Regions from separate parts of the Desulforamulus aquiferis genome, predicted to be linked through region 2. Evidence: riboswitches for the same ligand, from Rfam matches in the RefSeq annotation. Region 2 holds a riboswitch; each other region holds the start of a gene.

Region 1 (7,540 bases), on a different contig from region 2:
ACAATATTTCGTATAGCTGAATTATACAACCTACCATAACGGTTTTCTATAAAGTTTATTGTCGTATTTACATGAAAAAAGGCTGTGCCTAAGCACAGCCTTCCTATCAGATATACTATTTTTACCTTTATTTTAAGATGCCAAAGGGTTTACCCATAGGTAATATTGTTCTTCCCAGATGGGCATTTAAAACTACCGCCGCAGAACCATAAAAGCCTACCATGGCAATAAATAATTCTGACCATGCGGCCAACTGGTGAAAAAAGTGAGCCCCAATACCCAGGGTACTTAGTGATAAGCCAATGAACAACAAATCAATCAATACAAAAATAATGAATAAGACCTTATTAGTTTCCATGGCTCCTACTGTCATAAACAGTGAAAAGATAAGATATCCTACAAAGGCAAAGCCTAATTGATGCAAATCAGCCGTTGCAGCGGCCTTTTCTCCAAAAACACCCAGATTCACTAACCAGGTCATAGAAACTGCCATCCAAAAAAATGCATATCCCCCAAAGGCAGTTGCACCAAAAATATTATCCTTCTTAAAATCTAAAATGCATGCCATCAGTTGGGCAAATGCCCCTAGAAAAATAGCCCAGGGTAGCACAAGGGCCACCCCCTCGGTCCAACCAAGCTTCTGGGTAGAAGCCACCAGGGTAACCATAGCCAGTCCAAATAGTCCTAGTGCAGATGGGTCAGCGGTAACATGTTTTACGTTTGTTACATTTGTTGCTGCCATTTTATGCCTCCATCTAATATTGTAGTTGGGATAACCAATCATGATTATATCAGAGTAACTTGTTCGGATTATTATGAATATGACAAAATAAAATAAAATTTGCGCCTTTAAAACTCTGTAGTATACTTTTTAAGTAACCCATAAAATTACTGGCCCGGAGCCTTATTAGGAGATGATTAAAATAAAAGCTATTGATTTGCGGAGTGATACAGTTACTTTGCCAACAAATGAAATGCGGGCTGCCATGGCCTCCGCCCCGGTTGGGGATGATGTATACGGCGAGGATCCTACCGTGCGAGAACTGGAGAAAAAAGCTGCTGCTTTAATGGGAAAGGAATCTGCTCTTTTTGTTCCCTCAGGAACCATGGGTAACCAAATTGCGGTGCTGGTTCATACCAAACGAGGCGAAGAGGTTATTTTAGATAGCGAAGCGCATATTTATTACTATGAAGCCGGTGGGCCGGCATTGCTTGCAGGTGTCCAGCTTAACCCGGTGAAAGGACTATTAACTCCCCAAGGCCCTGAAATCCTTAAAGAAACCCTTAAACCGGAAGATATCCATTTCCCCAAAACTTCACTGGTTTGCTTAGAAAACACCTTCAATCGGGGGGGAGGAACGGTTTTAGCCCCGGCTACCATGGAAGAGCTATATGGGATATGCCATAGGCAAGATCTTAAAGTTCACCTAGATGGTGCCAGGATTTTTAATGCCGCCATTAGCCTTAATATCAATGTTAAAGAGCTTACTTGTTGCTGCGATTCCGTTATGTTCTGCCTATCAAAGGGTTTGTCAGCCCCGGTAGGCTCACTTCTGGCAGGAACCTCAGAATTTATTGACGCTGCCCGCAAGTATCGCAAGATTTTAGGTGGAGGGATGCGTCAAGCCGGTGTTTTAGCTGCTGCGGGCTTAATAGCCCTTCAGTCAGTGGATAGATTAAAAGAAGACCACGCTAACGCCCTTCGCCTGGCTACAGGCCTTTCCTCTATACCTGGCATAAGTATTGACTTGCAAAGGGTCCAGACAAATATAATTGTAGTAAAAGTTGAGGGGAAAATATCTGCCTCTGTATTGGTGGACAAGCTGTCCGTTCAACATATAAAGTGTGCAACCTTTGGACCAGGCATCATCAGAATGGTCACCCACAAGGATGTCTCCTCCCAAGACATAGACTTCGTAATATCAACAACCAAAGACCTGCTAAACTGAGTCAATTCCAAAAGCAAAGGCTCAACAATCAGGTACACACCTGACAGTTGAGCCTTTGTTTCATCTTTGTTCGCAAAAGTGAGTCTGAGAACCATCCCTGACTCAGGTTATGTTTTAGAACTCTTTGAGCATGGCGGCTACTGCGGAGGCGTGATGATCTTCTTCTCGGGCCATACGTTCAAAAATAAAATTCTTATCTGGCTGTTCTTTGAAAATGTCTGCCATTTGACGGTACATTTTGGCTGCTGCCCCTTCCCGTTGAATGGCAATTTGCAATACTTCTTTTGGTAACATTTCAGCACTAAGCTGTCCTGCTTCCTCAAAGCCGTCAAAGTAGACCTGTTCGTTAATGGGGTCGCCGGACTTTAGCCAAATCAAATATTCCAAATGATCCTTTTCATCCTGGGAAAGCTTCTTCAGAATTTTTACCGTTTCGGGATTTTGGGACTTACCTGCCATCTCCTTGTAAAATATAAAGCTGCTCTCCTCGGATTTAATAGCCACATCAAGGATATCGTTAATAGTTAACTCCATGACCTGTTCCTCCTTATATAGTTCCCATGTAACTATATTGTAGAAAACTTTTTAAATTTTAGCCATGACAAAAGTATTGCATTTATCTTTCTTTAAAAATTTATTATCTCCTAGCCCATTTTCATCTTGTGGGCTGAGTACTGCATGATATACCCACAGGACTCGCAGAGGATAATCACTACAGGTAAACCCCGTTCTTGATTAACTTCGTATGTACCATCATCTTTTCTAATCAGCTCATTAAGGGCAAAGATTTGCGGTTCCTGATTAAGGGATTCCTCCGACATAATCATGACCATTTCTTTCTGACATTGAGAACACACTGGCTTATTAATAATAAACACCCGCCTTTAGTTAAATTAACTTCATTTTACACTAGTTGGCTTTAATTAATAAGGTGTTTTTACATAGGCACCAGCTTTATCTGACCCCAGGCTGCCAGTTTTTCACCCTTTATGGCTATAGCACCTACTACCCCGGTCACCGATGCGGCAAAATCCACAGCCCTTTGCACATCCTCTTCCGATTGAACCAAATTGCCTGCCGCGGTGGCTACAGCATCTGCCAAGGGCGTAGAGGGAGATAAAATAATGATAGCATCGGAATTGCCAAGGCTCAAAGAGTGGCCCACGGTACCCGACGAAGTACAAATCCCCAGGGGTGTTTGCCAACTTTTAATCTCTACGGCTATTTTATTGGTAAAGGGGGAGGAACCTGCAAATACACCAACCTTCCTGGTACTGGTGCTGCGCATAAATATATCTCCCCCGTTCTCAACAATAACATCCCTGGTTCTCTTAGCAAGGGCTTTTCCTACATACTGGGCAAAGGCACCGGCAACTGCAGCCATGGGCCCTACCCCTGCTGCTCTGGCTGCTTCGGCCATCTCAATAGCCAGTTTCGGAGCTCCCTCCAACATTTCGTGAGGCTTTAGAGTCTTTTTAAACTGGGGATCCCGCTGAATGTAATCTTCCAGGTACTTTCTCTGTTCCTGTACTAACACTTCGATCCAAGAAACAAGTTCTGGACTAAAGCGGTCTCTCCGAACACCAATATCCAAATCCGTTTCCTGAATGCTAACTTGGAAATGCACCAAATCAGCCTGCTTGTGCAGGTTACGATAGGTTCGCTGGATATATTCCAATTAGATCCTTACCTCCATTGCCCTTAATGGGCAAACCTTTAAACAATGTAGGCAGACAACACACTTATCACCATTGAATTTCACTTCCATTGAGGGACGCTCCATAAAGAGGGCCCCAGCAGGGCAGTGAACCGTGCAGGCCCCACAACTGGTACACCTATCATTGTTGCGAACTACTTCCTGATTTAAGGGGTGTACCGTAATTCCCTGATTGCGAAGGTATTCAATACCTTCCTCATATCTTTCCCCGTCCAGGTCTAAAACCATGGTTCCTTCCAGGTGAGGATTTATCTTTGCCTTTACTATATTAACCACTAAGTCATAATCTTTAACCAAGTGATATATTATTGGACGATCTGAAGTTGTAGAACTAAAACGCAGTACAATTTTATGCGGTGCCATATCAATCCGCTCCCTTCTTTATCTTATATCCAGAGGTTTAGCTGTTAGGCCTGCTGATGGTCCGGGTAGTAATTGTACAGGCTCTCCCAATTGGAAATCTCCCTTTTGAATCCAGGTTTTCAGGAGACCGGCAATTTCCCTAGCCTTTGGATAACTGGAAAGGGGTGCAGTGGCCACTTCCTTGCCTTCAACAGTTATTTTACCTGACTTAAGCTGTGCATAACTTACCAGTCCCAGGTTACCACCCACCCGGTTGGGATAATTTTCGCTGTAATCTACCACCGGAGCGTGCAGTTCCTCATCAGAAAGGGCAGCAAATTTTAAAATTTCTTCATTTAGAATCGGTATCGGAATACCTAAACCAACTGTCAGTGTTGCTCCATAACCCTGGAAACTGGTACCCCTGAGCCATTGGGCTTTCATTTGCTTAAGATCACCCATTACAGAAAGGGTTCCGCCGGCTGAACCAACTATATTTCCCTCACTGTCTTTGAGCCATCCAGGGAAATGCTGGGTACCATTCCAAACCACATAGCCAACTCCACCGCCTAGAAATATTCTTGTTCCGATGCCAATGGTAGCAAAGTTGGGATCCTTCATTAGGGGACTTAATTGCCCTGAAGTTGAGTAGGTGGCATTCCCCAACCGTGGCTTCAATGTCCCCATATAGGTATGGATGGTTTTATCACTCAGGTTTACAGCACAGTTATAGTTTTGGTAAGCATTTCTTGGATTGAATAGGATGGCCTCATTAATCTGATCCAAAGTAATGGTGGTTTCAATCTCCTTGCGGGGATAGCAATCGGTCCCATAGGAAAGGGCCTCTAGCTTAACCTCCTTACCGCTTACCAAATCTTCAATTACATGGCCTCCACCATAACGAAACTCCCCTGGGTAATTACTGTTGGTGGGATCATCCTCGGGAACCTCAGTAACCCCCATGTAAGCATCTACTGCAGCAATACCCGTATAAGCAGGAACATTGTTCAGCCAAACTTTCTGCATCCTAATACGGGGATTGGAATGACCAAAGTTTAAAAACGCACCCGAGGAACACATTGGACCAAAGGTACCGGTGGTAACTACATCCACCTGGGCGGCAGTTTTGGCCAGCCCTTGCTCCCGGACTTTTTCAATTACCTCTTCAGCAGTTACAACAACCGCCTTGCCCTCTTTAATTCGGGCATTAATTTCAGCATAGGTACGTTCCACACCCATTTATATTTCCTCCTTCGTGCTCCCTTGCCCGTGTACAAAATAAACCTCTTCTTTACACAGAAGAGGTTTAACGATTTTATCGCTGCACACCTCTTATCTGTCAGAAGATATACTTCTGCAGGAATTAGCACCTGTCCGGAAAATCACCGGATGGTTGCTGGGTTTCATAGGGCCAGTCCCTCCACCTCTCGGGATAAGAGCACATTATTAAATTAAGTAATTTAAAGTTTACCAACCAACCAATTCACTGTCAACAGGTTTTTTTATGGAATAATTTACCCCAAGCCAAGTGTCAGCTTCATTAATAATCCTTGACTATCATGAATTAAAGTCCCTGTATACATCTTCTGAATCTATCACACCCTAAATAAAATAACGAAACAGGGGGTGATTTAATTTGAGCAACCATCATGAAGAGGATCTCAGACCTGATTTATTAGAAACCGGAGCCTTCGATGGCAATTATCAAGGCGAGGATAGTGAAGAGCTAAACACCATCTTTTACCATTATTGGTCTAGGTGACGGGTTTGTTGAAAAAGATACAATTGGGTTTTAATAATCCCGAACAGCGACATTCGAAGCAGTGGAAACAGCGCTTCGCGAAGCTGAGGATGCGAAAATGGGTGAGCGGACATGGACGTCCGCGAAAGCCTGAGGTAAACACGATGTTTACTCGAAGGCGGCCCATTTTCGCCCGAAGTGAGGGATTATTAAAACCCGAATATAGGTAGTTTTTCGACAATCTGCAAAACCCGCCACCCCCTTTGGGGTGACGGGTTTTGCTTGCCTTATGAGAAAAGCTTGCTTACAGAAAGGTCTTCATGGATACGAATAATGGCTTCTCCCAGCAGCGGAGCCACTGAGAGCACTTTAATTTTATCAATCATCTTTTCCGGTGGCAAAGGAATGGTATTGGTAATAACAACCTCTTTAATAACAGATTCCTCTAACCTTTGGATGGCTGGCCCTGACAGCACAGCATGGGTACAGCAAACATAGATTTCTTTGGCTCCACGCTCCATCAGAGCGGCAGCTCCCTTAGTTATGGTTCCGGCCGTGTCAATGATATCATCAATCATAATTACTGACTTTCCTTTGATGCTGCCAATAATGTTGGTAACCTCAGCCACGTTAGGCTCTGGGCGACGTTTATCAATGATCGCCAGGGGAGCTCCAATCCTTTCGGCCAAATCCCTGGCTCGAGTCACCCCTCCAATGTCGGGAGAAACCACTACTACATCCTTTTTCATGGTTTGATGAAAATACTCAGCTAAGATGGGAACTCCCGGCAGGTGATCCACTGGAATATCAAAAAATCCCTGTATCTGTCCCGCATGAAGGTCCATGGTTATCATTCTCCGGCAGCCACTGGCGGTAATAATATTTGCCACCATCTTGGCGGTAATCGGTGCCCTGGCTCTGGTTTTCCTATCCTGTCTAGCATATCCATAATAGGGCATAACAGCGGTAATCCGTCGAGCAGAAGCCCTGCGTAATGCATCCACCATGATTAATAGTTCCATTAAATGCTCGTTTACAGGGGTTGAAGTTGGCTGGACTATAAAGGCGTCAGCACCCCTTACACTTTCATCAACCTCGGCTCTTATCTCCCCATCACTAAACCTGGAAATCCTGGAAGCACCCATGGTAACCCCAAGGTACTGGCATATTTCCTGGGCTAGTTCAGGGTTTGCGTTACCTGCGAATATTTTCAATCGTTTGCTACCGGAAGACATTGATTAACCTCCAAACTTTGGGAAAATCCCTTTATTTACGTCTTTTTACCCATTCTGCTACATTGGTCTGTCTTTCCCTGGCTACACCCAGTGCACCCTCTGGAACATCCTTGGTAATGGTTGAGCCGGCAGCTATTACCGAGCCTTTACCCACCTTAACAGGAGCCACCAGGTTGGTATTACTGCCTATAAAGGCGCCATCCTCAAGTATGGTTTTAAACTTGTTCTTGCCATCATAATTACAGGTGATTGTTCCCGCGCCAACATTTACCCTTTCACCGATGGTGGCATCACCCACATAACTCAGGTGAGGTATCTTACTGCCACTGCCGATGGTTGACTTCTTAATCTCAACAAAATCACCAATTTTGGCATTATCACCAATAAGGGTTCCCGGGCGAATATAAGCGTAGGGACCTACCACAGTACCATCCCCCATGCTGCTTTCGGAAACTACGGAATATTGGATATCCACATTATTACCAATAACACAATCAGTAATTTTACTGCCGGGACCAATGGAACAGCCGCTACCTATCCTGGTTTTCCCTAAAAG
Region 2 (7,540 bases):
TCGGATGGGATGCTGGTTAAACGTCCTATCCTAACAAATGGGGAAAGGGTGCTGGTGGGATTTAAGGCTGATGAGTGGGAGGGTAAGCTGTAACAGCCTTTTTATGGCTAGGGTATTAATCTAACGAAAAAATTAACAAATGCTTAAATATTAGTAAAGCTATAGGAATTAGTTTACCATTTGTTGTATATTAATAAAAGGTTGAAGCTCAAATTAAATATTAAAAGGGAGGATTTATATATGGAGTTAAAGGGAAGTAAAACCGAAGCCAATCTTAAAGCTGCTTTTTCCGGAGAAAGTGAAGCCAGAAACAAATATACATATTGGGCCAGCATGGCTAAAAAAGAAGGTTATGAACAAATTGCCGGTATTTTTATTGAAACAGCTGACAATGAGAAGGAGCATGCTAAGAGATTATTTAAGTTCCTGAATGGTATCACTAATACCAAAGATCACCTAAAAGCTGCTGCTGATGGTGAGAATTATGAATATACCAACATGTATGTAGAATTTGAGAAGATTGCCCGGGAAGAAGGCTTCAATGAGATCGCCGATGTTTTCAGGGAAATTGGAGAAGTTGAAGAAGAACATGAAAAGAGATTCTTAGCACTGCTTAAGAACGTGGAGGAAGGTACAGTATTTAAACGCGACCAAGAAGTCAAGTGGAAGTGCCGTAACTGTGGCTATGTCCATAAGGGTAATGAAGCACCAGAGCTTTGCCCAGCCTGTGCCCATCCCCAAGCCCATTACGAACTTCTTTGTGAAAATTATTAAGCCATAGGCCGGTTAAAAATCCGGCCTTATTTTTTTGCAGATGGGCTGGCCAGTCTTTCTTAGTGGAAAATGCAGGCCATATATGATAAAATCCTTTAGTAATGAAAATACAGGAGTGATTAAGGGATATGTCAACTAATCTAACCAGTGGCATAATTGGCTTACCTATGGTAGGAAAAACAACAATTTTTAACCTGCTGACAAATTCTAACCAGGAAACGTCAAACTTCCTGAGTGGTAAAACTGAAACCATTACGGCATCTGCGAAGGTTCCCGATAAAAGAATTGATTTTCTTGTAGAAATGTATAAGCCCAAGAAGACAACCTATGCTCAGATCCAATTTAGTGAGGTGCCGGGTTTGGTAAGGGGTGCCAGTGAAGGAAAGGGTGTAGGTAATCAATTTCTCAGTGCCATAAGAAACGCAGATCTACTGGTGCATGTGGTAAGGGCCTTTGAAAACTCCGAGGTGCCCCACGTGGAAGAAGATATTAACCCCCTAAGGGATATTGAGACTATTTCCTATGAAGTGCTGCTGGCCGATATGGATTTAGTAGAAAAACGTATCCAGCGAATACAAGCGGGTAAAAAGCTTACTAAAGAAAATGCCTTCGAGCTGGAAGTGCTGAAAAAATGCCTTGCTGCCTTGGAAGAAGAGTCCTTGATAAGCCAACTGGGTCTTACAGAAGAAGAAAGATTCACCCTGAAGAACTATGCATTTCTAACTGAGAAGCCCATCATGTTGGTAGTAAATATTGATGAGGATCAGTACCGGGCAGGAACTTACCCAGGCAAATCAGAGGTGGAAAAATATGCTGCAGATAAGGGTATTGCAGTTATTGAGATATGTGGACGTATGGAAATGGAAATAAGCCAGCTTCCTGAAGATGATCGGGAGCTGTTTATGGAAGACTTAGGAATCTCAGAGCCAGGTATAGATAGATTAGCTAGGGCGGTATACGACTATCTCGGCCTAATATCCTTCCTGACAGCAGGAGAAGATGAAGTAAGGGCCTGGACTATTAAGAGGCAAACGGATGCTAAGAGGGCAGCTGGTAAAATTCACTCGGATATAGAGAGGGGCTTTATCAGAGCTGAGGTGGTGGCCTTTGAGGATTTGGTGACAGCAGGAACCATGGGTAAGGCCAGAGAAAAAGGAATGTTCCGGCTGGAAGGTAAGGAATACATCGTTAAAGACGGAGACATTATCAACTTTAGATTTAATGTATAAAATGATCATGCTTACTTAATTTAAGGTAATACTAAGGGGTCCTGTAGAAATTACAGGGCCCCTTTAGCATGACATATTAAATTGCCTGCAAGTCTATTAATTAAAACTTATTTTCTCCAAAGGCAATCTTTTTACTGGTTATTTTTACTTCCTGGCGTTCTAAGGTACCCATTTTGCCAAGTACATACTCGGCTATGTTAACTGCATGGTCACCGACCCGCTCAATGTTGCTTAGCATGTCAAGGAATATTGAGCCCTCGGAACCATTACACATACCATCGTTTAACCTCATGATATGTCCAAAGCGGAATTCCTTTTCCAGGTTGTCAATGACAACTTCATTTTTAATTACTTGTCTGGCCAGGGAATGGTTTCCGGTTTGCAAAGCTTCCAAGGCCATCTTTAAGGTTTCATCTGTAAGATCAGCAATTTGACGAATACTGGCCAGGGCCTCCTCTGAGAATGTTACCTTATTCTCCATGCTAAAAATGGTGGACTCAGTAATATTAGTTGCATGGTCACCGATTCTCTCAAAGTCATTGACTGCCTGGAGCAGGGTAGAAGCATAGTTAGACTGCTCTTCGGTCATATTTTTACTTGCTGATAGTTTGACAAGGTAATCGGTTATATTGCTGTCCAACCTGTTGATCAATTCTTCCTTTTGTTCTAGATACATGGGATTTAATTCTTTATCCTTCGGATTAAAGAAGAATCTGATAGACTCACCAAAGAATTCGCTGGAGTGGCGGCCCATCCTTAAAATCTCCTGGGTTGCTTGTCCTAAGGCCACCGAAGGGTTGGCAAGCAATCTTGGTTCCAGGTAACGGGGTTCCATATTAAACATGGCATCTTTACCAGGCACCAGCTTGGTAACGGCCCAGGCTAGATAGGATACAAAGGGCAGCTGGATAAGTGTGTTAGTAATGTTGAACATGCCGTGGGTTTGGGCAATCTGCATCCTAATATTAAGTGTTTCCCAGGTGCCCTCGAAGCCGGGAATCAATACAAATACATAATTAGTGGCTAAACGAATCACCTCGGGGAAGATACCAAATAAAAACAATGGCAAAAAGATAACTGTCCCGCTAATGTTAAACAATGTATGGGTGATGGCAGCACGGCGTGCCGCAACGGTGGTACCAATGCATGCCAGTAAAGCTGTTACCGTTGTACCTATGTTATCGCCAAAGAGGATCGGAACTGCCTGCTTGTAAGTAACTGCCCCCTGGTCAGCAAGTTCCTGCAGGATACCAATAGTAGCTGAACTACTCTGTACAATAAATGTGAAAACTGTGCCAATAAATACTCCAAGGAAAGGGTTATTTTCTATGCCTACCATTAGATCAGTAAAGAACTGTAAATCCTTTAATGGCTTTAATCCAGAGCCCATTAGCTCCAGACCAAAGAATAACATACCAAAACCAAAGACAACCTGTCCAATATTGGCTACCTTTTTGTTCTTGATAAAGAACAGCATAATAACACCGATTGCAATAATTGGTAGAGCATACTTTTCCAATTTAAAGCCGATTAAGTAGGCTGTCATGGTGGTTCCAATATTTGCCCCCATGATAACTCCGATGGCTTGCCTCAATGTTAATAAGCCTGCGTTAACAAGGCCAACGGTTAAAACAGTGGTTCCACTACTGCTCTGGATTAAAGCAGTTACCAGAGCACCGGTGATGACACCCCTAAGGGGCGTCTTTGTACCCTTTTCCAAGAACTCCTTCATTCTTGCCCCGGCGGTATTTTGTAAACCCTCGGACATAAATTTTATACCGAAAAGAAAGATACCCAGGCCACCGAAGCCTAAAAATAACACATCTTGGATAGAAATTGCCATGTATTATTCCTCCATTAGTAGACATAACCTTTTATATTTTAACAAATTTTAAGTTTTGGAAAAGTACTTTAACAATCTCTTAACAAAGAATTATTTTTTATAATCTTCTTAACTGTAATTTAACAAACTGCTAACTCTAGTAGACCAATGTATAGCCGTCATGCTCTGTGATACAATATTTGGTACTAGTGTATTAACAATAGGAAGTGAGTTCGAAATGGAAAATAGCTATGATGTAATAGTGGTGGGTGGAGGGCCAGCTGGCATGTTGGCCGCTTCTGTGGCAGCAGCAAAGGGTGCTAAAACCCTGCTCCTTGAGAAAAATGAACGCTTAGGTAAAAAAATGCTGATAACAGGTGGAGGAAGGTGTAATTTAACCAACGATACCGATATTGAGCAAATGGTTGCCAATATTCCCGGTAACGGGAAGTTTGTTTTCGGCAGCCTATATAGATTTTCAGGGCAGGATTTAAGGGATTATTTTAATAAATTAGGTATTAAGACTAAGGTGGAAAACCAGGGAAAAGTATTTCCCAGAAGTAACAGTGCTGCCCAGGTGGTAGAGGCATTGGAAAAGCATCTATTAAAGTTAGGTGTGAGGATCAAGTACCAGGCAAAGGTTGATGCCCTCATTGAAGGGTGGGGATGTTGCCGCGGTGTGGTGGTTGGGGGAAAAGAGCTAAAGTCAAAGGCAGCGGTGATAGCCACCGGGGGACTTTCGTACCCCAAAACCGGCAGCACCGGAGATGGTTATAAAATAGCCGGAAAGCTGGGCCATACTGTTACAAAACTATTTCCTTCAGCGGTATCGGTAACATGCTCAGATCCATGGATTAGGGAAAGGGATGTTCAGGGTTTATCCTTACCCTCGGTAAAAATCACCCTATATAATGGTAAAGGAAAAATAATGGCCTGTGAAATGGGGGACATTATTTTTACTCACTGGGGTATATCCGGGCCGGGCGCCCTCAGGGTAGGAAGGTATGTGTCCATAGAAAAACAGAAAACAGGGATAGAAAGCATTAGGGGAGAGATAGACTTATACCCAAGCACAAATCAAGAGGAAATAGCCCGAAGGCTTGGGCAAATTGCCCTTGAGGAAAATAAAAAGATCTTAAAGACTGCTTTAGCGACGGTGGTGCCGGAACGCCTAGCTCTGGTATTGGCAGAGCTGGCCGGGGTTAGCCCCCAGGTAACTGTGGGAGCGATCCAGAAAGAAACTTGGCGTAGGCTGGCCTTACTATTAAAAGGACTGCCTGTAAATATTGAAGGGACCAGATCAATTGATGAGGCTACTGTTACCGGTGGAGGGATAGCAGTGAAGGAAGTGGATCCCCGTTCAATGGAATCCAAACTGATAAAGGGACTTTTTTTTGCCGGAGAAATACTGGATATTGATGCCCATACGGGAGGGTTCAATATGCAGGTGGCCTTTAGTACAGGCTATGTAGCCGGAGAAGCTGCCGCTAAACATGCTTTAGAAAGTATTGACTGATAGTGCTAAATTAGTGTAAATTACGATTAATAAACAAATACCGACAATGATTACTTTATCAAGAGTGGTGGAGGGACTGGCCCAATGAAACCCGGCAACCGGCCTAAGATGGCGGCGGTGCCAACTCCTGCGGAGCTTTTTGAAGCTCGGAAAGATGAGGTGCGCTAAGGATGTTAAACCTACGCCCTTTAAATGGGCGTTTTTTTATATAAAATTACTTGCGGGAGGTTACTTATGCTGCTGCCCCAGGTGCCGGTGGAGATAAGGCTGGATAAGGTGCTGGGACTGCTAGGGCAAGGGGATAATAGTGAGTCGTTAGTCTCTCCCCTAGGAAACATAGTTGGTGAGGTAATTACACAGGCAAAATCCCTGTTATGTCCAACCGCAGCCTGGTCATGTTATGAATTATCATTAGAGGGCTATTTGATAGGTCCCGGGGGAGATAATATTCCTCTTCCAGGTATAAAGTTCAATAATACAAAAATCGAGAGAGTTAGTGTGATAGCAGTATCCATAGGAGAAGCTATAGAAAATAAGGTACAGGAAGCATTTAAACAGGGAAACTTTACCACCGCCATAATACTTGATTCTGTGGGAAACATTGCAGTTCAAGAGGTTGCTGATTGGATAGTAAATCTATTGTCCAAGCAATATCGAAGCAAGGGGTTGTTCCCCACACCAAGGTATATTCCCGGCTGTAAAGAAAATGAGCTGGCCTATTTACCACTTCTCATGGAACTAGCCGGGGCAGGTAATTTAAGTATAAATTGTACCCCGTATTACCAACTGGAGCCGGTAAAATCCCTTGTCTTTTGGGTGGGATGGGGTCCTAATAGAAGTATTATCCAGGTTAAATGTATGTCCTGCCAAAAAGAAAATTGTATATACCGAGTTAGAATAATGGAAGGAGAGGGTTAAGTTTGACCTTCAGGGATAGAGTAGGAAAGGAAATTCTGGTTGTGGACGGGGCTATGGGTACCCTGCTGCAGCAAAAGGGACTGCCATCAGGCTGGTGTCCCGAGGAGTGGAATGTAAGTCAGCCCGAAGCTGTAAAGGACATACACCGGCTATATTTAGAGGCGGGTGCAGATATAATTACAACTAATACCTTTGGCGCAATAAGTACAAAGCTTGAGGAGTATGGCTATGGACATAGTGTCAGAGACTTTAATCTTGCTGCTGTTAGATTAGCTAAAGAAGCAGCCCAACCCTTTGGAGCAATGGTTGCAGGCTCTGTTGGACCTTTAGGAAAATTCTTGCAGCCCCTTGGGACTCTAAGCTTTGATGAGGCCTACCAGCAATTTTACGAACAATGTAGGTGTTTGGTTGAGGCAGGAGTAGATTTAATACTCTTTGAAACCTTTGGGGATATTGGTGAGATGCGGGCAGCCCTGGTGGCAGCAGCAGATGCGGGAGATATTCCGGTAGTTGCCAGCTTTACCTTTGATGAAACAGGTAGGACCTTTACAGGAACCGACCCGGAAACTGCTGCTGTGGTGGCCGAGGGCTTAGGGGCTGTGGCCATTGGGGTTAACTGCTCGGTGGGACCAAAACAGTTAGTAAGTGTAGTTAAAAAGCTGGGCCAAAGCACAAACATTCCCATCCTGGTATCCCCCAATGCGGGCATGCCTGAGATTGTTGATGGAAGAACCGTATTTAGAGAAATGCCGGAAACAATGGCACAATATGCAGCCAGTTTTGTTGAGTATGGCGCATCACTCCTTGGCGGGTGTTGCGGAACAACACCAGAACATATTCAAGCCATCAAGGGCAGCGTTAAACACTTACAACCAGTGAAGAGATCTAGGCAGTTTGGACTCAGGGTGGCCAGCCGGGTAAAAACGGTTGCTATTGAACCAAACGGTATTCCTGTGGCTATTGGAGAGAGGTTAAACCCAACGGGGAAAAAAGCTCTGCAGGCCGAAATAAGGGAAGGGAAAACTGAGATTACCCGTAGAGACGCCCTGGCCCAGGTACAGTCAGGGGCAGCTATCCTTGATGTTAATGTTGGTGTTGGTGGTGTTGACCAGATTGCAGCCATGGAGAGGGCAGTTAATGCCGTGCAAATTTTAGTGGATGCACCCCTGTGTATAGATAGTACAGACCCAAAGGTTATCGAACACGCCCTGAAAATATATCACGGCAAAGCGATCATAAACTCTGTAAATGGTGAAGAACACAGTTTAGAGACTATCCTGC
Region 3 (7,540 bases), on a different contig from region 2:
ACGGAGGGAGTCTTGAATTATTACATCCGGATATAAAGGACCGGCTGGTGGGAGTGAAGGATTTTAGCGGGGATGGTTGGGCCGACCCTAATGGGCACGGGACACATGTGGCGGGAAGTATCGTTGGCACAGGCTCAAAATCCGAGGGGGTTGTCAAGGGAATAGCCCCGGAGGCCGGTCTATATTTCCAGGCTACCTATAATGATAAAGAAAAAACCCTGCGTATTCCATCGGTTTATGAACTGCTGGCAGACGCATACAATACTCCCGGTCAGCCCAGGATACACGTAAATAGTTGGGGAGCCAGCTTCAGTGACGGAGTCTATGATTGGGATACCCATAGTTTAGATAAGTTTGTTTGGGATCATCAGGATATGGTGGTGCTCAAGTCGGCAGGTAATGGCTATAAGACCTCTAAGCCCTTTGTAAGTTCGCCGGGAGCAGCTAAAAATGCCATTACCGTTGGTTCCACTGAAGGAACCAGGGGTGTCGATACCAGCTCAGATAATCCGGACCAGGTGGCGGGTTTTAGCAGCAGGGGGACCCTTGATGGACGTATTAAGCCCGAGGTGCTGGCTCCGGGTACTTGGATTTTGTCTACCAGGAAGACAAAGCCTAACCTAGCCTCGGATAGTTATATCGGTTTGTATAATCAAAACTATGGCTATATGAGTGGAACCAGTATGTCCACCGCCCTGACTGCCGGCTCCCTGGCACTGCTGAGGCAGTATTTTCAGGCCAAGGGGGTAACACCCAATGCATCACTGCTTAAGGCAGCTCTCATATTTGGCACCCAAAAGCTGCCCGGTGTTTCTGCCAGTGACCAGGGTTTTGGTCGAGTGAATGTGGAGAATACCCTGGTTGCTTTGGAAAATGGCAACCTGTTTTATCAGGACAACCCTGGCCTGCAAACAGGGGAAACAGTTACCTATACTTATACCAGTAACGGGCAACCCTTCCGGGTAGTCATGGCCTATTCAGATTATCCCAAGACACCGGGGGTAGGCAAGGACCTGGTTAATGATCTAGACTTAAAGGTTATCGGTCCTGATAGTAAAGGCATTTATTGGGGTAATGGCTACATTGAGGGTGATCGGCTGAATAATGTTGAAGAGGTAATTGTGTATAATCCTGAACCAGGCCAGACCTACACCATTGAAGTGGCCGGACATGATATTGTTCACGGACCTCAGCCCTTTTCAATTGTTTTTGGCGATATGACCTATTCGGGAACTGTTGCGGAAATTAACAGTGAAGAGATAAAATTTTCCGACGGCAAAGCCTTTAAGCTTGATGAAGAGGTTAATTTTCGGGTTATTTCCGGTGAGGAGGAGCTTATCTCTGCAGCCTTAAAGGATATTCCACCAGGGGCAGAGGCCTACCTATCCTTTGGACCAGATGGGGAGGTAACCCATATTGAGGCCATTTATATAACCATGACCAGTAAAATAATGTCCAAGGAGGGTGCCAGGCAGTTAACTATCTTTGATGGTACCCGTTGGACAATGGCTGATCAGGTCAAAATTTTTGTTGGCGAAAATAAGTTGAATTGGGCTGAGCTGCCTATCGAGTCTGAAGTAAAGCTCACGGTTAACCCTGTGTCTGCCAGGGTTTGGCGGGTAGATGTAAAAAATCTACCGGACAATTCTCCTTACTATTCTTTGCCAATATCGGATGAAGAAGTAAAAAAGGCCATTGCAGATTCTAGAAGTTCAGGGAAGGTTGTACTTTCAGCCCCGGAGGACGAAGAGCTAGAAAAGTCTGTTACCTTGGCCTTTAAAGCAGCTATGGCTACTGAGATATACAGTAACGGTCGACCGCTGGAGTTAAGGCTGCCGGGCTTGATAATTGAGATACCGGCCGGTGAGTTTAGCCGCTTCGGTGCAAATTTGCAGGGGGCGCAGCTTCAGATGAGGGTTTCCTGGCAAGCTGGAGGAGAAAAATCCCTTCCCTCAAGTGATTCCTTAATGTACCTGCGTCCAGTGGGGAGACTGGTGGATGTGCGACCGACAATTGTGTGGCCTGACGGTACCCAACTGCCAGTTAGTAATACAAATAATCCTATTAAGGTAACCATTACTTCACCCATTGGTTCCACTGCCGGGCTAAACACTCAGAAAATGGGGGTTTACCGTCTTAGCGAACTAACTCAAATGTGGGAGTTTATAAGCAACGATTATAATCCTGATACGGGCAAATCAACTATTACCGTTGACCGTTTGGGTAAATTTGCGGTACTGGAGGCTAGCCGGACCTTCTCGGACATAAATAATCATTGGGCCAGGTCGGATATTGAAATTATGGCGGCCCGACATGTTGTGAGGGGAATGACATCACAAACCTTTGCCCCCAATGATATGGTTACCAGGGGACAGTTTACAGTGATGTTGGTCAGAACCTTAGGTTTTTCTGAGGATACTGCTGCAGCTAAGTTTACTGATTTGCCAGCTGACTATTGGTGTGCTGGAGATGTTGGGGCAGCAGTGAAGATGGGTCTGGCTGCCGGCTATAGCGATGGGACCTTTAGGCCTGATGAACCTATCACCAGGGAACAAATGGCTACCATGTTAGTTAGGGCACTTACTCTGATGGCTGATAAAACCTTTAGGGATACCGGTTACACCCTTGGAAAATTTAACGATAGGGATGATATTTCCGATTGGGCCAAGGACTCGGTTGCCATTATCGCTGGTGAGGGCATAATGAATGGCCGGGAGGAAGGTATATTTGCTCCCAAGGAGCAGACCACCCGGGCCGAGGCGGCCACCGTTATGGTTAGACTGATTAGCAGTATAGCAAACAGTGGAAAACGATAGTTTATTTGTTGGTAAGATAGATGATTTTAATGGGTTCTGCAGAATAGCAGGGCCCATTAGTGTTTCTTTTCCCGGCTCTTTTTAGTATAATGCTGGCGGTTGGTGAAGGATATTTGCCGGGGGAGTAGAATATACTACTTTTATTGTCAAAAACTTGTATTAATGTACAGTAAGACTGGAGGTTCCTCTTTTGTCTACCGGAAAAATGATTGCCAGGGCGGCCCTGGTGGTGGCAGTAATTAACCTGCTGTCACGAATTTTAGGTTTTGTTCGTGAGTTGGCCATTGCCTATATGTTTGGTGCCACTGCCGTCACCGATGCCTATGTGGTGGCCTTTAATATCCCAAATGCGGTTTTTGCTATAGTTATCGGTGCCCTGGCTGTTGTTGTGGTGCCGGTTTTTAGTGAGTATGTGGCTAAGGGTCAAAAGGATGAGGCCTGGCGGCTGTTTAATACGGTTATTACCATGGTCATTGTGGTTTTTTCCGTGCTGACTGTGGTGGGCTTTTTTGCTGCCCCGCTTCTGGTCAAGCTTACAGCCCCGGGACTTCCGGCAGATACCGCCACCCTGGCCATTCGCTTGACTGTGATTATGCTGCCCATACTTATTTTTTATGGGTTGGCTACGGTTTTTCAGGGGCTCCTTAATGCTAATCAGGTCTTTGCCATTCCAGCCTTAAGTACCAGTGTTACTAACCTTGTCATTATCATTTCTGCCCTGACCCTGGGAGGCTGGTATGGAGTTGAGGGACTGGCGGTAGGCACGGTGGGGGGCTTTGTGCTGGCAGCCCTGATCCAGGTTCCTAAGCTCAGGCAGCAGGGCTTTAGGTTCAAATTTTCCACCGATTGGCGCCACCCAGGGGTACGCAAGGTTATGTACCTGGTGGGGCCGGTGGCCATAGGCACTTCCCTCAACCAGATTTACTTAATCATTGACCGGATTTTGGCCTCGGGTCTGGCCGAGGGCAGCATTTCAGCCTTGAATTTTGCCAATAGACTTATTTTAATGCCCATAGGTTTTTTTGTCCTGGCGGTGGGTACCGCTTTCTACCCTTCCATTACTAAGATGGCTGCCGAGAGCAAGTATGAGGAACTGGCCAAAACGGTACGGGGGGCCTTTCGGGTGGTGACCCTTTTTGCATTGCCAGCCGGTGTGGGACTTCTGGTGTTGGCCTATCCCATCATTAAGCTGCTCTTTGAAAGGGGCCAATTTGATGCCCGGGCCACCGAGATGACTGCCATTGCTTTGTTGTTTTATTCCATTGGCCTGGTGGGGCAGGCTGCCAATATTATTTTGACCAGGGGCTTTTATGCCCTCCAGGATACCAAGACACCCGTAAAGCTCATGGGAGTCACCGTTGTAGTAAATGTTATTTTGAGCCTTCTATTTATCGGGCCCCTGAAGCACGGTGGCCTGGCTTTGGCCAATTCTCTAGCATCCTTATTAAATACTGTTATGCTTTCCTGGTATCTAAATAAAAGAATTCCTGGCATGTGGGATGCCGGTATTTTTAAATTCTTTGGGCAAGTGGCGGCTGCTTCTGCAGCTATGGCCGCTGGGGCCTGGGGTGTCAGCTATTATGCCTCCGGCTTATTGGCGGGTCTAGGCACCCTGGGTCTGGCCCTGCAGGTTGGGGCTGGGATTGCTGCCGGTGTTGCAATTTTCTTAGTGGCAGTCTTTACTTTGAAAATGGAGGAGACTGTACTGGTTTCTACCTATGCCAATAAGCTTTTAAAACGCCTGGGTCCATCCCGGGGCTAGTTAAAGCCGCACCAAATTATTCTATGCCGCATAGCATGGGATAAGGAGGTGACAGCCATGATTAAGGCAACACAACTGGAAACCAAGGATGTTGTCAACTTGTCCGATGGGGCTAAGCTAGGACCGATAAAGGACCTACATATCGACATGGAAACCGGCAAGGTCATTGCTCTGGTATTGCAGGCCCCCAGCAAATATTTCGGGCTGATGCGCTCGGGTAAAGATATGGTGATTCCCTGGGAACTGGTCAGCAAATTTGGTTTGGATGCCATTTTGGTAGATCTACAGCCCATGGATCGCCGGTATTACCAAGATTAAAACTTTGTTTGACATAAAGTAACTGCTTTGCTAAAATAAATCTGGTAAATTTCTAACTGAATCGCTCATCAAGAGAGGTGGAGGGACTGGCCCGATGAAACCCGGCAACCTCACGTAAGGTGCCAATTCCTGCGGGAAGCTATTTCCTGACAGATGAGGTTATTATGGCTGATTAAATAACCTCTCCCATATGGAGGGGTTTGTTTTTTGGCTGTGTTGCAGTTTGGTGTTTAATTTTAAAATGACAGGGAAAGTTAAATACAGGGAGGGAATCCATTTGAGCAGAAAATTATTTACTTCTGAATCTGTTACCGAGGGTCATCCCGATAAGGTGGCTGACCAGATTTCTGATGCTGTCCTTGATGCTATTTTAGCTAAGGATCCCAATGCCAGGGTAGCATGCGAAACCTTTGTAACCACAGGACTGGTATTAGTTGGGGGAGAAATTTCCTGCCAGTGCTATGTTGATATTCCCAAGGTTGCCAGGGAGACTATTTTAAACATTGGCTATACCAGGGCAAAGTATGGCTTTGATGGAGATACCTGTGCGGTCCTTACCGCCATTGATGAGCAGTCCCCGGACATTGCCATGGGTGTGGACAAGGCCCTTGAGGCAAAGAGCGGTGAAATGAGTGAGGAAGAAATTGAGGCCATTGGCGCAGGGGATCAAGGGATGATGTTTGGCTTCGCCACCAATGAAACACCTGAATTAATGCCCTTGCCCATTGCCTTGGCCCATAAGCTGGCCCGCCGTCTATCCGAGGTTCGCAAGAATGGAATGGTAGAGTATCTGCGCCCCGACGGTAAGACCCAGGTTACTGTAGAATACGATGGTGATAGGCCATCCCGGATTGACACCATAGTTATTTCTACCCAGCACCACCCTGAGGTGGATTTAGCCACCATTCGCAAGGATATGATTGAAGTAGTAGCACATCAGGTGCTACCCGCTGAATTGATTGACAGCAATACTCGCTTTTTCATCAACCCAACGGGACGCTTTGTAATTGGCGGCCCCCATGGGGATGCTGGACTAACTGGACGTAAAATCATTGTCGACACCTATGGCGGTCGTGCCCGTCACGGCGGTGGTGCCTTCTCCGGTAAGGATCCCACAAAGGTGGACCGCTCAGCCACCTATGCTGCCCGCTATGTGGCTAAGAATGTGGTGGCTGCCGGACTTGCGGACCGCTGCGAGGTACAGGTGGCCTACGCCATCGGTGTGGCTCACCCGGTTTCTGTACGGGTGCAGACCTTTGGCACAGGCAAGGTTAGTGATGACTTGATTATTCAGCTTATTAACCGCCATTTTGACCTGCGTCCTGCGGGTATCATTAAGAGCTTGGATTTACGTCGGCCAATTTATAGGCAAACTGCTGCCTATGGCCACTTTGGCCGTCTGGATCTGGATTTACCCTGGGAGCGTACCGATAAGGCAGGTTTACTTAGGGCAGAGGCAGGTTTGTAAACCTAGCTCTATAGCCTTTATTTACCACATTGACACTACACACCCCCGGTGGAGTAATAAACATACTCTACAGCACGGGGGTGTTTTTTATGTATCAGACTCTGGAAGTTTTGCTGGTGGTTATTCTGGCTTGCTACGGGGTTTACCGGCTGGCGCAGGATGTGATAAGTGCCTTTAGGGTACAGCCGGGACCACCGGTCAGCATGCTGATAGTGCTTAAGGACCGGGCCCAGGACGTGGAATATATTATCCGTAGATTGGCTGCCTGGCGAAAGCACCAGTGGGTCCAATTGGAGCTGGTGGTGGTGGATGACGGCTCGGAGGATGATACTGCAAAAATCCTGGAGGGCTTGCAGCAAAGGATACCCTTTCGACTGGTTGCCCTGGAGTCCCATCCCAAGGAAGAGTCCCGGACTGTGGACCAGGGGATGATTAGCGGCTTGCTGCACTGTCATAACAGCCTGGTATGGCTGGTGGACCTGAGAAGGATTCCCACGGGACTGCAGGCAGAGAAGGTTTTCCGTGTATTTTTTTGCCAGGGCTGGAGGTAATTTACCAGCATTGTCGAATATTGCATGACGGAGGGGGTGACAGCTATGGCTAGACAGGGAGGCCTTAGCCTTTTATATACCTGGACAATCATTTTGCTTGGCTTTGCCTGGCTTTATAAGATATTCCCCAGTTTGAATTTTGACAGTGCCGGGATACTGGTGACTTTGGTAGTCCTTGGGATTCTGGCCGAATGGCTGGCGGTACCCTTTCCCCAGGGCTATCTCTCCGGGGGCTATGTGGTGGTCCTGGCTACCCAACTGCTTTTCGGCGGGGTAGCCACCGCCTGGGTTACCGGTGTTGTTACACTCATTGGCCTAGGAATTGCGAACCGGGGCAATCCCTTGAGAAGCACACTGTTTAACAGCAGCCAGCACGTTTTGGCAACGGCTGTGGCGGCCCTGGCCTTTGAATTGGTCAGTGCACAAATTCTTGGGATTTTTGTTTTTACCTTTGTATATTTTGCCGTTAATCATTTCCTGGTGTATATATATCTGCTGCCTGGCAGGAGGGATCACCCCAGTTTGTTTGGCTGGGATGCCCTGCAATGGGATGGCTATACTTATCTTTTTACCGCACCCTTTGGGGCTCTGATGGCCGTGCTGTATCAAAATATGGGTGCGGGCT
Region 4 (7,540 bases), on a different contig from region 2:
TAATTGTGAGTACTCCATAGTTCCACCTCCTTATGATACTTCGTTGCCGTACTTTTATTTTTTTATTTCGCTCTTTTTCTCACTTTTTCCTCTATAGATTTTGAGGATTAATTAACTTTTTTAAAAAATCTAAAAATAAAACCGCCCTCAGGCGGTTACATTAGTATATTCTTTTATTTATCTATTGCTAAAACTACAAAAGGAAGGGTAAAAATGTATATGAACATTAGAATTGCTGCTAAATCCAATCCATTCACCTCCTTATGTTTGCTATTATTTCGTTGACTAATTCGTCTCTTATTACTAATTTCCCTTCTGATTTTTCAAAATTTACAGAATATATTTGCCATTTACTCTTTTGTCCTTAAAATAATACGTGCTTATACTAAAAGATATTCGAACAAAAAAGTGATGGTTCTGTTTCTTAAAGAACCATCACTTAACTCTCAATATTTGATTCTAAAAATAGTTTAACCCTTATCCATATCATCCTGTTATCAGGAACATTAGTTACATAACCTATTGGAATATCAGGATTAGTTAATATCATTTATATTATAAGGTGTCTCCTGATACACGTAATAATTAAGCCAGTTTGAAAATAGCAGGTTAGCATGTCCCCGCCATTTAACAACGGGAGGGTTTTGCGGGTTATCCTGGTAATAGTAGTTCTTTGGTATAGCAATGTTTATACCTTTGCTGATATCCCTCTCATATTCCAACTTTAATGTTTGTGGGTCATATTCTGAATGACCTGTAACAAAAAACATTCGCCTGTTCTTTGTCGCCACCAGGTAAATTCCTGATTCCTCAGACTCTGCTAATATCTCCAGTCCGGGATTTTCAACTATGTCCTCCCCCTTTATCTCGGTGTAGCGAGAATGGGGTACAAAGAATTCATCATCAAAGCCCCTGAGTAGTTTAACATTCTTTTGATTTACCCGGTGACTAAAGACTCCAAACATTTTTTCCGGCAGCTTATACTTTGGTACTCCAAAGTGATAATACAATCCAGCCTGGGCTGCCCAGCAAATATAAAAGGTAGAGGTTACATGATGCTTTGACCATTCCATAATCTCTTGAAGTTCTTGCCAATAGTCAACCTGCTCAAAATCTATGTGTTCTACCGGTGCACCTGTTATTACTAAACCATCGAATTTTTGCTCTTTGACTTGGTCAAAGGTCTTATAAAAATGAGCCATATGCTCCAGGGGTGTATTTCTAGAAATATGGGTCCGGGTATGGAGAAGTTCTACCTCCACTTGGAGTGGCGTATTTCCCAAAAGTCTTAGCAATTGAGTTTCCGTTGTTATTTTTGTGGGCATAAGGTTCAATATGGCAATCCTTAAAGCCCGAATATCCTGATGAACAGCCCTAGTCTCGGTCATAACAAAAATATTTTCCCCGGTTAATATATCATTAGCGGGAAGGTTATCTGGAATTTTTATGGGCATAATTTATCTCCTTTTCTACTGTAGCCTTAAGCCCTTAATGCCTGGTCCAAGTCCTCCAATAAATCCTTAACACTCTCTAACCCGATGGACAATCGTACCAGTTCAGGAGAAACTCCTGCCTTACGCTGTGCTTCTTCAGAAAGCTGACTGTGTGTAGTGGAGGCCGGGTGAATTACTAAAGATTTGGCATCCCCCACATTGGCTAAATGAGAGAATATTTTTAAGCTATCAATAAACCTTCTCCCTTCGGCCACCCCGCCTTTTATGCCAAAGGTTAGAATTGCCCCCGCACCCTTTGCTAGATACTTACTGGCCAGGCTGTGGGATGGATGGTTAGACAGTCCAGGGTAGGAAACCCAACTTACCTTAGGGTGATTTGCCAGAAATTCAGCCACCTTCTGAGCGTTAGTTACATGTCTATCCATTCTTAGAGCCAGAGTTTCTATGCCCTGCAGTAATAAGAAGGAATTAAAGGGGCTGATACATGCACCAAAATCCCTGAGTAGCTGAACCCTGGCCCTAACAATATAGGCAGCTGCACCCACATCTTTAGTGTAAGTTATTCCGTGATAACTGGGATCTGGGCTGGTCAGTCCCGGAAATTTATTATTTTGTGTCCAGTCAAATTTACCTGAGTCGATAATGACTCCTCCGATACTATTACCGTGACCACCTATAAATTTAGTAGTAGAGTGAATAACTATATCTGCCCCGTATTCTAAGGGTCGGCAAAGATATGGTGTGGCAAAGGTACCATCAATTATCAAGGGAATTCCTGCTTCATGGGCAATGGCGCTTACCGCCTCAATATCCAATACATCGCACTTGGGGTTGCCTATAATCTCTGCAAAAACGGCCTTGGTTTTGTCATTGATTGCCTTTTTAAATTCGTCTGGATTTTCAGGATTAACAAACTTAACCTTGATGCCTAATCTGGAGAAAGTATGGGTAAAGAGGTTCACCGTGCCGCCATAAAGATTAGTTGAGGATACTATTTCATCTCCAGCAGCTGCAATGTTTAAAACTGCAGCTGTGATGGCAGCATGGCCAGAGGCAAAGGCTAATGCTCCAACCCCTCCTTCAAGGGCAGCCAATCTCTTCTCTAGAATATCAGTGGTTGGGTTATCAATGCGTGTATAAATATGTCCTTCTTCTCTCAACCCAAATAAGTTAGCCGCATGTTCGGAATCCTTGAAAACATACGAAGTAGTCTGATAAATGGGAACAGCCCTGGATAGGGTTTCACTATCTGGGTTATGCCCGGCATGTAGCGCCAAGGTCTCAAATCCTAATTTTTCATTACTCATAAGATATTCCTCCTTCTTAAGATAAAAAATAAAAACCCCTTCACAGATGAAGGGGTGCTTTAAACCGTCCTCTCTCATCTGCCAGGACTATGTCCTGAAGGAATTAGCACCTTGTCAGCTTAAGCTGACCGGTTGCCGGGTTTCATAGGGCCTTTCCCTCCACCACTCTGGATAAGAGTAATTGCTATTCAATTCTATGGCTATTATTATATTTTCCCTAAATAACAGTGTCAATACTTAATATAAATTAAGCATTCCGGATTCTGGCTTATCCTTATCTCTTAGAATATCGGTTTTAGTCATATAATCCACAATTTGAAGTTTTCCAATCACCAAATTAATATCCGTTAAATAACCACACACTAAATTGCCATGTTTTTTAGTCCTGGTTATAACTGTCTCCTCGTTCACTTCAGAAGATTTACATCCAACTACAATGACACTCTGAAGCCTTTCCGGCTGGTCTGGCATGTCAGGAATCATATATAGATTTTCAAATACAATCTTCAAAGAGGCCAATACCTTGTTTAAAACACCTGAATGTTGACCTAAAAGGGAGCCAAAAACATTCATCAAAACCACTCCCCTATCATTTAACTTTGCAGAAACCAATTGAAAAAATTCCACCGTTGCTAAATGAAAGGGAATGGTTTTTGAAAGAAAGGCATCCATTAATATCAAGTCATAATTGCTTTGTTCCTGTTCCATTAGTTCTCTGCCATCACCTATGGAGACTGCTAGTCTTTTGTCCTCGGGCAATTTAAAATAGTTCCTGGCTACCTGCTCTACCACCGGGTCGATCTCCAAGACCTTAAGGGTTTTAATGTCTTGATAGATATCTAAGAACTGCCTTGGTACTACCCCTCCTCCTAAACCAACCATTAAAACACTCTTAATGGACGGGTTAAACAAATGCCCCAAATGGCAATAGCCCGCATAGGGGGGGGAATTGTCCCTATGTTCCCCTAGGGACATATAGCTTTGATAAAAATGCTCCGGAAATTGAAGGTTGGGGCACTGCCTGTCATCCAAAAACACTAAATACCTCCGACCCCTTTTATCAATTACCTGCAGATTATTAAATGAAGTGCGGCATTCAAAGACAACCCTACCACGGATCAGGGGCAACAATCCATTCTTAATTAGCACCCTTAACCGGGTGGGTAAAAATAGATATATTCTTCTTAACATTAAGGGATTTATTAAATTCACTCTATTCCACCGCTGGATCACAGTTTTGTCGCCTGCTTAGATTTTTCTTTAGCAATAGCTGTAATTTGCCTAGATTAACTAAGGCTTTAAGATATAAGGGTTCAGCCAGATTCCAAAAAAGATACATCCCCTTATTTAGAACCATATCATACTCCCCGATGAATTCCACTACCTCCGGGTTAAAACCCCGCTTAAACTTATACATACCATATAAGGTACTGTTTGGATTAAAATCGCTTGCTACTCCAAGGAAGTCATAAATCTTGCAGCCACACTGATGGGCCCAGGCTATGGCTGTCCATTGGAGTAAGTAGTTTGGCATTACTTCTCTGTAATTGTCACTGGAGGCACCATATAAGTACCAAGCCTTTGGCCCATGGGCTATCACCAGTACTCCCGAGATATATCTACCATTATAGGAGGCTAATAACAGCTTGCCCTTCCCTCCTTCTATCAAATGGCGATAAAGCTCCTCAAAATAGGAGAGTGCCCTGACACCAAAATTATCCCTGCGGCAGGTTTCTTCCAATAACTCATAGAAAATCGGAATATCTTCAATGGTCCCTTCTTTTATGGTAACGCCCTTTTTCTGGGCAAGCCTAATATTGTAGCGGGTTTTAGATGAAAAGCCCTCAAAGATTTCATCTAAACTTTTCTCAAGGTTCAAACGACATACATGCTTTGGCTGTAGGCCACTAAAATTGCCTCTGATTCTGCTACTTTTATAACCTTTAGCTTTTAGATACCCCTTCAATACCGGAGCAGGACCATAGATATCGGGATCAAACTTGACAAAAATAGCCCTTTCCCTCTTGGCCAGGACCTTTATTTCATTCATAAAGGATTCAAACACCCGTTCATCCTCAAAGTTATCCAGCAGGGGCCCCCTGGGAATATACAAAAAGGAAAAGTTGCTAAAGGGTAGCTTCTTTTTTAAAATTGATGCAGCTCCCTTGACAGCCTCGCCCTTGTAAAACAACAGCCTAAATGGCACCCAGCCCGTTTTTTCCTTTAAATTTCCCCAGGTATAGGTCTGCATAAAATCACACTGGGGATATTCTTTTATGATATCGTCAAAATGTTCTCGCTGTTCTTGAGTTACTTCCACTACCTTGTACATGACTATCCCCTCTATCTTTGAAATAGGCATCTAGCAATCTTGCTGCAACTGCAAGGAGGCTAAATAATAGATTTTGGAGTTTTTTAAACTGTTCCTTAATTTCATCTGAATGGCACCAGCCGCTATCTCCCAATCACATAAGGGCTTCACCTGTTTATAAATAGTTTGTGTGGTTTCATGCCCCTTACCTGCTATGATTACCTGGTCACCACTATCAGCCATAGCAATTGCTTCTTTTATGGCTTCTGCCCTGTCCAAAATGATTATATAGTCTAAGCCTTCTCTTCTTCCAGCCTCTAACAATCCCTTTTCTATTTGTTGGACAACCTCTAAGGGTTCCTCGGAATATAGGTTGTCCATGGTAACTATTGTAAAGTCCGCAAGCATGCCTGCTATATAGCCCATAATTTGTCTCTTAGTTTTATCCTTGCCGCCTTCACAGCCGAAGACTATGATACGTTTGGTTTCAGGTATTTTGGGAGCAAAGGTAAGAATGTTTTTAAGTCCGTCTGGATTATGGGCAAAGTCTACAATTACCTCGAAATCTTGTCCTTCATCAACACGCTGGCATCTGCCCGGCACCCTCTGTACCTCTGCCAGGGCAGACTGTACCCCTTCGAATTGGTAATTCCTGCCCCAGGCATAGGCAATTGCCGATAATGCGTTATAAATATTAAATAGTCCGGGTAGTTTTAAAAAAAACTTATATTTTTTGCCACCCACCTTAATTTCAAATGACGATCCATTAGATTTTAATTCAATATTTGATGCCCTTATATCACTGGGACCATAAATACTGTAACTAAGAACCGGTACGGCAGCTTTGCTGACTATAAAATCGTAACTGGCATCATCGGCGTTGGCCACTGCAAACTTTAGACGTGATTTTGCCTCCCTATCTCGACCCAGATATTCAAATAATAAAGCCTTTGACTCCAAGTAACTCTGATAATTCCTGTGAAAGTCAAAATGATCATGGGTAACGTTTGATATAATTCCAACATCAAAATCACAGGCAATCACCCTATTCTGGGCCAAACCATGGGAGGATACCTCCATCACCACTGCCTTGGTACCAGACTTAACCATTTCACTTAATAATTTATTTAAATTTATGGAATCGGGAGTAGTATGTTTGGAGGGAAAAATTAAATTGCCATACCGACAATTAATTGTACCAATCCTCCCGGCATTTTGGCCAAATTGGTTTAGTATTGATTCAATGAAGAAAGTAGTGGTGGTCTTGCCATTGGTTCCTGTAACACCAATAACTTCGACTTCCCTTGAAGGATAACCGTGAAAGGCATGGCTAAGTAGAGCCTGGGCCTGCCGGGCATCTCGCACTAGGATTTTAGTGCAATCAACATCAATATCTCTTTCCACCACCAAAGCCGCTGCACCTTTATCTATGGCCTGGGAGGCATAATCATGCCCATCAACCTTTAATCCTGGAACACAGATAAACAGTGAGCCAGGGACAATATTTCCAGTGTGATTGGCAATAGCTGTAATATCTTTAGCGGAATTACCCATTAATTGATAGCTAGATAACCCCTTGAGGAGCTTTAATAATTGCAAATATTTCACCTATTTCCTCTATCTATCTTAATGCTAACCATTGAGTTGTATTTATATTCTACTGACTTAGACTATTGATATCAGCAATATCCCGTTTTATAGCCTTTTATCCCTGTTTGTCCCCATTAATTAAATTTAATGCTGTTTTTTCTAAGTTTTTCTTCCAAATGATATTGCATATTCCCAAATCTGTTGATAAAATTGTTTTCGTGTGTTGACTAATTACGTTAGGACCGGAGGAAAGAGTCATTGAAAAATTCCTTTAAATTAACTGGCGAGGCTGCTGAAACCCTTGCAGAAACCTATGGAACCCCACTGTTGGTTCTATCCTTGGATCAGGTGGAGGAGAATTATAAATTTTTGCGCAAGCAGCTTCCCGGTGTAAAACTGTTCTACGCCGTAAAGGCAAACCCCGATCCAAATTTAGTAAAAAGATTGGTCGAGTTGGGCTCATGCTTTGACGTAGCTTCAGATGGAGAAATTATAGACTTAAAGGATATGGGCATTGCTCCAGAACGAATAGTCTACGCTAACCCTGTGAAAACTTCAATAGGACTCACAACAGCCAAGGGTGCCGGAGTTAAGCAGCTTACCTTTGACAGTGAGGGTGAATTAAATAGGATCGTCAAAATCATGCCCGAGGCATCAGTATTATTAAGAATCCGCATAGACAACAAGGATTCCCTGGTGGATCTTAACAAGAAATTTGGCGTTGCTCCGGAAGAAGCCCTGGATCTATTATTATCGGCTAAAGCCAAGGGCTTAGATGTGGCAGGCCTATGTTTTCATGTAGGAAGCCAAAATACCTGTTCGGACGCTTACCTCAAGGCCCTAGCAATTTCCCGTTCAATTTTTGATGAGGCTGCTCA

What was found. A riboswitch is a leader RNA that binds a small molecule or an ion and turns the genes downstream of it on or off. The one in region 2 is predicted to bind S-adenosylmethionine.
Region 1: it holds a riboswitch for S-adenosylmethionine, as region 2 does, so the genes downstream of both, P6N53_RS12525 (homocysteine biosynthesis protein) here and P6N53_RS01625 (hypothetical protein) in region 2, are expected to answer to the same signal.
Region 3: it holds a riboswitch for S-adenosylmethionine, as region 2 does, so the genes downstream of both, metK (methionine adenosyltransferase) here and P6N53_RS01625 (hypothetical protein) in region 2, are expected to answer to the same signal.
Region 4: it holds a riboswitch for S-adenosylmethionine, as region 2 does, so the genes downstream of both, P6N53_RS02385 (homocysteine synthase) here and P6N53_RS01625 (hypothetical protein) in region 2, are expected to answer to the same signal.

Annotation. Positions count from the first base shown of each region.
Region 1 is NZ_JARPTC010000019.1:38,554-46,093, forward strand. Features, by position in the region: gene P6N53_RS12495 (acetate uptake transporter) at 128-742, opposite strand; gene ltaE (low-specificity L-threonine aldolase) at 915-1,949, shown strand; gene P6N53_RS12505 (ferritin-like domain-containing protein) at 2,064-2,483, opposite strand; gene P6N53_RS12510 (hypothetical protein) at 2,594-2,827, opposite strand; gene P6N53_RS12515 (UPF0280 family protein) at 2,887-3,627, opposite strand; gene P6N53_RS12520 (NIL domain-containing protein) at 3,628-4,029, opposite strand; gene P6N53_RS12525 (homocysteine biosynthesis protein) at 4,048-5,247, opposite strand; SAM riboswitch class I at 5,338-5,447, opposite strand; gene P6N53_RS12530 (hypothetical protein) at 5,645-5,770, shown strand; gene P6N53_RS12535 (ribose-phosphate diphosphokinase) at 6,037-6,984, opposite strand; gene glmU (bifunctional UDP-N-acetylglucosamine diphosphorylase/glucosamine-1-phosphate N-acetyltransferase GlmU) at 7,016-7,540, opposite strand, start outside.
Region 2 is NZ_JARPTC010000002.1:104,179-111,718, forward strand. Features, by position in the region: gene P6N53_RS01600 (arsenate reductase family protein) at 1-93, shown strand, start outside; gene rbr (rubrerythrin) at 241-774, shown strand; gene ychF (redox-regulated ATPase YchF) at 903-2,003, shown strand; gene P6N53_RS01615 (Na/Pi cotransporter family protein) at 2,104-3,846, opposite strand; gene P6N53_RS01620 (BaiN/RdsA family NAD(P)/FAD-dependent oxidoreductase) at 4,064-5,341, shown strand; SAM riboswitch class I at 5,394-5,502, shown strand; gene P6N53_RS01625 (hypothetical protein) at 5,576-6,259, shown strand; gene P6N53_RS01630 (homocysteine S-methyltransferase family protein) at 6,262-7,540, shown strand, end outside.
Region 3 is NZ_JARPTC010000032.1:1,268-8,807, reverse strand. Features, by position in the region: gene P6N53_RS17550 (S8 family serine peptidase) at 1-2,816, shown strand, start outside; gene murJ (murein biosynthesis integral membrane protein MurJ) at 3,007-4,578, shown strand; gene P6N53_RS17540 (YlmC/YmxH family sporulation protein) at 4,636-4,896, shown strand; SAM riboswitch class I at 4,959-5,056, shown strand; gene metK (methionine adenosyltransferase) at 5,174-6,364, shown strand; gene P6N53_RS17530 (glycosyltransferase) at 6,454-6,915, shown strand; gene P6N53_RS17525 (GGDEF domain-containing protein) at 6,961-7,540, shown strand, end outside.
Region 4 is NZ_JARPTC010000003.1:2,768-10,307, forward strand. Features, by position in the region: gene metA (homoserine O-acetyltransferase MetA) at 537-1,454, opposite strand; gene P6N53_RS02385 (homocysteine synthase) at 1,481-2,761, opposite strand; SAM riboswitch class I at 2,833-2,939, opposite strand; gene P6N53_RS02390 (spermidine synthase) at 2,999-3,973, opposite strand; gene P6N53_RS02395 (lipid II:glycine glycyltransferase FemX) at 3,975-5,093, opposite strand; gene P6N53_RS02400 (UDP-N-acetylmuramoyl-L-alanyl-D-glutamate--2,6-diaminopimelate ligase) at 5,124-6,680, opposite strand; gene P6N53_RS02405 (type III PLP-dependent enzyme) at 6,921-7,540, shown strand, end outside.